Regions from separate parts of the Serratia sp. HNCC26DJ244 genome, predicted to be linked through region 2. Evidence: predicted binding sites of a transcription regulator. Region 2 holds the regulator's gene; the other holds the start of a gene.

Region 1 (3,175 bases), on a different contig from region 2:
TCCGGCATCGCATTTGACAGACCACCCGCCCCGACATCATGAATAAACAGGATAGGGTTACTGGCTCCCAACTGCCAGCAGCGGTCAATCACTTCCTGGCAACGGCGTTCCATTTCCGGGTTATCACGCTGTACTGAGGCAAAATCCAGGTCGGCATCCGATTGCCCCGAGGCCATCGAGGAAGCGGCGCCACCACCCAAACCGATATTCATTGCCGGGCCACCCAGTACCACCAGTTTGGCACCTACGCTGATCTCGCCTTTTTGCACGTGGTCAGCACGGATATTACCCAAACCGCCAGCCAGCATAATCGGCTTATGGTAACCACGGAGTTCAACACCATTATGGCTGTTAACACGTTCTTCATAAGTACGGAAGTAACCCACCAATGCCGGGCGGCCAAATTCATTATTAAATGCCGCCCCGCCCAATGGGCCTTCGGTCATAATATCCAGTGCCGTGACGATCCGCTCTGGCTTACCAAAATCCTGCTCCCAGGGTTGTTCAAACCCAGGGATACGCAAGTTGGATACAGAAAAACCCACTAAACCTGCTTTCGGTTTTGCTCCGCGCCCTGTGGCACCTTCGTCACGGATCTCACCGCCAGAACCGGTAGCCGCTCCCGGCCAAGGGGAAATGGCGGTTGGGTGGTTATGGGTCTCAACTTTCATCAAGATATGCGCGGCTTCCTGATGATAGTCATACTGATCACTGCCCGCTGCCGCAAAGAAACGCCCTACCTGTGACCCTTCCATGACCGCCGCATTGTCTTTATAAGCGGACAAAACATAATCCGGCGTCTGTTCGAAGGTATTTTTGATCATTTTGAACAAGGACTTCGGCTGCGGTTTGCCATCAATCACCCAGTCGGCATTAAAAATTTTATGACGACAATGTTCAGAGTTGGCCTGGGCAAACATGTACAACTCAATATCGCTAGGATTACGTCCCAACTGAGTAAAGGCATTCAGCAAATAATCAATTTCATCCGGTGCCAATGCCAAACCCAGTTTGATATTGGCCTGCTCCAACGCACTACGGCCTTGCCCTAATAGGTCAATCACCTGATAGGGAGCCGGTTGGTGGTGAGAGAACAGTTTTTCTGCCTGCTGGAGTTCAGTGAATACCGTTTCCATCATGCGGTCATGCAGCAAGCTAGCGAGTATCTGCTTCTGAGTCTCATTCAGTGTTGGGGCTATGACATAAAATGCCAAGCCACGCTCCAGACGAACCACCTGTGTCAAACCACAGTTATGGGCAATGTCAGTGGCTTTAGATGACCATGGAGAAATCGTACCCGGACGCGGCGTCACCAGTAGCAGTTGCCCCTCAGGGGCGTGTTCTGCAAGTGAAGGACCATACTTGAGCAACCGCTGCAGTTTGGCGTGGTCCTCAGCACTTAATGGCGCACTCACATCAGCAAAGTGGACATATTCGGCATAGATATCACTGATCGGAAGTTGAGCTTCCTGGCAGCGTGACAGCAATTTGGTAACACGAAAAGCCGACAAAGCGGGCGAACCACGCAGTATTTCCATAATCAAAGTTCTCTCGTCTTCGAAGCAACTGGATCCAGCACTTCATTGGGCGCAACAGGGGAAAACGCGCGTCATTATAGAGAATCCACGCCGACAACGAAACCGTTTGCGTAGCTATTATTGACAAAAGATATACTCACCATTGAATTGTCATAATCCGTCAATAAAGTTGCACACTGGCCTTTTCTTACGCAAAATGCTCCGGTACTGGTCATTTAACCATGATAATTGCAGCGTCACACAATCAATGGCAAGCAGACGCTTAAATGAGATAATTGTTTGAAAATACTAAAAATAAACTACATTTCAATCAGTATTGTCGCCCTATTGCTGGCCTTGGCTCTATGGCCAAATATTCGCTGGCCTGGGGAGTTCGGTAGCCAACTTGACGCCATCAAGTCACGCGGTGAACTGCGGGTCAGTACCTTAAATTCACCGTTGAGCTATGTCACCACGCCTGAAGGGCCGAAAGGCCTTGATTATGAGTTGGCAAAAAGTTTTGCCAACTATCTCGGGGTAAAACTGGTGATGATCCCGCATAAAAATATCAACGAATTGTTTGAGGACCTGCATAGCGGTCGTGCTGACCTGTTGGCTGCTGGTCTGATCTATCATCCTGACCGCCTCAGCCGCACCAGCGCGGGTCCCGCTTATTATTCCGTTTCACAACAAGTGGTTTACCGGTTGGGCGCACCACGGCCTAAAATGTTTGCGGATATGACCGGCAAGCTGGTGGTTGCTTCTGGTTCAGCCCATGACAGCACACTAAAGCAACTCAGGCAGAAGCAATATCCTAATCTCAGTTGGGAAACCTCTGGCAACCTCTCGGCTAAAGAACTGCTGGAACAGGTGGCTGAGGGGAAGTTGGATTACACCATCAGTGACTCGGTGACCGTTGCGCTGCTGCAACGTATCCACCCGCAACTGGCGGTAGCCTTTGATGTGACGGAAGAAAAACCAGTAACCTGGTACTTGAAGCGCAGCGGTGACCAAAGCTTGTATGCCGCGCTGCTGGATTTCTCTAGCCAACGAATAGAAGACGGCACCTTAGCTCGCCTGGCAGAAAAATATCTCGGTCATGTGGGTAGCTTCGACTATGTCGATACCCGAACTTTCCTCTCGGCTATCGATTCAGTATTACCGACCTTCCAGTCATTGTTTGAAAAACATGCCAATGACATTGATTGGAAGTTGCTGGCTGCTGTCGCCTATCAAGAATCTCATTGGGACCCACTGGCGACCTCTCGCACCGGTGTACGTGGGCTGATGATGCTGACCAGAGCAACCGCCGAAGGATTAGGCGTCAACGACAGGCTCGACCCGGAAGAGAGCATTCAAGGTGGGGCGCTTTATCTACAAAACCTGATGGCAAAAGTACCAGAGACGGTACCGGAAGATGAGCGTATCTGGTTCGCGTTGGCCGCCTACAATATGGGCTGGGGCCATATGCTGGATGCGCGCAAACTGACAAAAAGCCAGCGAGGTAACCCCGATAGCTGGGTTGATGTGAAACAGCGCCTGCCCATGTTGAGCCAAAAGCGCTACTACCCGTCACTCACCTACGGTTATGCCCGGGGCTATGAAGCCTATAGCTATGTGGAGAATATTCGCCGCTATCAAGTCAGCCTGGTAGGTTA
Region 2 (3,175 bases):
TATGTGGTCTGAATACTCGTTAGATGTCGTTGATGCGGTAGCACGTACCGGGAGTTTCAGCGCAGCAGCACAGGAATTACATCGTGTTCCTTCGGCGGTGAGCTATACCGTGCGGCAACTGGAACAATGGTTGGCGGTCCCTCTCTTTGTGCGCCATCACCGTAATGTGGAATTAACACCTGCGGGCTCACTGTTTATTAAAGAGGCGCGAGTTGTTATCAAAAAAATGCTTGATGCGCGTCGACAGTGCCAGCAGGTTGCTAATGGTTGGCGTGGTCAGTTAAGAATTGCAGTTGATTTGATTGTAAAGCCACAGCGTAGCCGCCAGCTATTACTGGATTTTTATCACCATTTTTCTGATATGGAGTTGGTGCTGCAGCCAGAGGTGTTTAATGGGGTATGGGATGCCTTGGTTGATGGCCGTGTGGATATGGCTATCGGTGCGACACGCGCTGTGCCCGTAGGGGGGGGCTATGCATTCCGTGATATGGGCTTTATCAATTGGCTTTGTGTGGTCAGCGCCAGTCATCCTTTGGCGGCGATGAAAGGCCCCCTCAGTGATGAGCAATTACGCGCTTACCCTTCGCTGGTGTTAGAGGATACATCACGGAATTTACCCAAACGGGTAACTTGGTCGCTGGATAACCAACGGCGCTTAATGGTGCCTGATTGGATTTCTGCGGTAGATTGCCTATGTAGTGGCTTGTGTGTGGGCATGGCGCCAGCCCACCGGGTATTACCGTTGGTACAAAGCGGAGAGTTGGTGGAGTTACAACTGCGTGAACCCTTTCCTCCGAGTGCTTGTTGCCTTACCTGGCAGCAAAAAGCGCAGTCACCCGCCATGTCTTGGTTACTCAACTATCTGGGTGACAGTGAAACGCTTAATCAGGAATGGCTGAGCGAGAACTCGCCGGAAAGTCTGCAGCTTCCCGGCGTGAGCGATTAACGACGGTAATCGATAAAAGGACCATCGGCGACGGAACGGCGTTCGATCAGGGTTGGGTGAATTTCGATTACTTTGGATTGTTCACGCTTGCTGGTAATGCGGTCCAGCAGGATGGTGAAGGCCATTTCACCCAAGCGTTCTTTGGGTTGATGGATAGTGGTCAGTGCCGGGGTAAAGTAGCGAGCATTACGCACATTGTCATACCCGATCACCGAAATATCTTGTGGTACGCGCAACCCCAGTTCATCAGCAGCACAGATGGCACCCATCGCCATAATATCACCGCCACAGAAAACGGCGGTTGGGTGTTGCTTTTGCGACAGGATCTGGTGCATGGCTTGGTAACCAGAGTCCGGCTCGAAATCACCTTGAACGATCCACTCTTCGCGGATGTCGATATGTGCTTCCTGTAGCGCTTTGAGGAATCCCTGATGACGTCCACCGCCGGTATTACGCGAAAGTTGGCCAGGAATCGCGCCGATATCCCGGTGCCCACGTTCGATAAGATAACGGCCAGCCAGGTAACCGCCAGCAAAAGCATTATCAATAATGGTATCAGTAAAATCCTTGCGTGCGCTGCCCCAATCCATGACCACCATAGGGATATTGCGGTAATCTTCCAGCATTTCCAGTAAAGGCTCTGGATATTCGGAGCACATTACCAGCAAGCCATCAACGCGTTTTTGCGCCAGCATCGACAGATAGGCTCGTTGCTTGTCCAAATCATTGTGTGAGTTGCATAAGATCAAGGTATAGCCTTGGCTATAGCAACTGTTTTCTACTGCCTCGATCACTTCGGCAAAGTAGGGGGACTCGCTGGAGGTCGCCAGCAAACCCACCGATTTGGTATGATTAACCTTCAGACTACGGGCCACTGCACTGGGCGAATAATGTAGCTCCTTAATTGCAGCCCAAACGGCTACCTTAGTCTCTTCGGCGACGAAACGCGTTTTATTAATAACGTGTGAAACGGTCGTTGTGGAAACGCCCGCGCGCTTGGCTACATCTTTAATCGTTGCCATGTAAAAAATGACTCCTAAACCTACATGTCCATTATGTAGGTATGATGTTAATCGTTTGCCTACCTGTCTAGATAACCGTACCTGATGTCGCTTCACGTTAAGCATCTGGCTTGTGGGCACGATGCGGAACGCTGACACGCCGTGAACCCATCCGTGGGGGCTCGTATCGCGCATCCATGCGCTCAACGCTCAGCTAACCTGCATCATACCCACCTGGAGGCATAGCTATTTAGATAAGCGAAAACTGAGTTTTTAGTACTGAATTCGTCAGTCGCTTAAACAGGAGGGCATTACACCGGTATGCGGTTATGAATGGGCGATTTTGTCGTATATTGCAGCAAAGTGGAAGAGCTAATCATGTATTTAACATCAAGTTTATTCGAGCCATAACGGATACGCCGTCATTTAGATTGTAATGGGGGCATAGACTACTGGGATAACAAGAGATAAGTCACGAACTGTGGGAAAAATGATTTGCTGTATTGGCTGCGTCGCTTATGCTTGAGTAACCACATACCTGAGTTTATTCCGGTTGCAATGAGTAGTCGCAATGAGCAGTAACAATAAGTAGTCATAACGGGGCAAATCAGTAAGCAGCCCCCCGGTTACTAAGGCAGCTACGTCACGACAGGGCAACCAGGAACCATACCACTTACAGTACGACGAAGATCATAGAGAGGGAGACGTTTATGGATACCAATTTGAAGATGTCATTGTTTACCACCTGCTGTGCATTGGTAATGATTGTGACGTTCGGCCTTATTGCCGCATTGAATTAGTTCATTCAGGTTGCTGGGCGGTCAGCCACAGCAATGTTAATGACGAGTACAATAAATTAAGGCGCGGAAAAATTCCGCGCCTTCTTTATTGGTAATAGCTTTATGAGTAACAGCTCTATAGGTCACTGTTCTCTGAGCAATTGCCTGCGATTAAGCCAGGTTTTCTGCTACAAATGCCCAGTTGACCAACGCCCAGAAGTTTTCCAGGTATTTAGGGCGTGCATTACGATAGTCGATATAATAAGCATGTTCCCAAACGTCAACCGTCAATAACGGCTTGTCAGCGCCAGTCAGTGGGGTTGCTGCATTGGAAGTACTGACGATTGCCAGTGAACCATCAGCTTTTTTCACCAGCCAGGTCCAGCCGGAGCCGAAGTTCTTTATTGCGGCATCGGTGAATTGATCTTTAAATGCAGCGAAAGAACCGA

What was found. The regulator PurR, encoded in region 2, represses purine synthesis genes. The targets are predictions, from matches to a motif close to CANGCAAACGTTTGCNTG.
Region 1: the regulator PurR is predicted to act here: its motif matches at 1,634-1,651, upstream of purL (phosphoribosylformylglycinamidine synthase).

Annotation. Positions count from the first base shown of each region.
Region 1 covers NZ_JBXUGO010000011.1:102,302-105,476, forward strand. Annotated here, with positions in the region: gene purL (phosphoribosylformylglycinamidine synthase) at 1-1,541, opposite strand, end outside; gene mltF (membrane-bound lytic murein transglycosylase MltF) at 1,818-3,175, shown strand, end outside.
Region 2 covers NZ_JBXUGO010000003.1:271,057-274,231, forward strand. Annotated here, with positions in the region: gene punR (DNA-binding transcriptional activator PunR) at 2-946, shown strand; gene purR (HTH-type transcriptional repressor PurR) at 943-1,968, opposite strand; gene cydH (cytochrome bd-I oxidase subunit CydH) at 2,658-2,747, shown strand; gene sodB (superoxide dismutase [Fe]) at 2,898-3,175, opposite strand, start outside.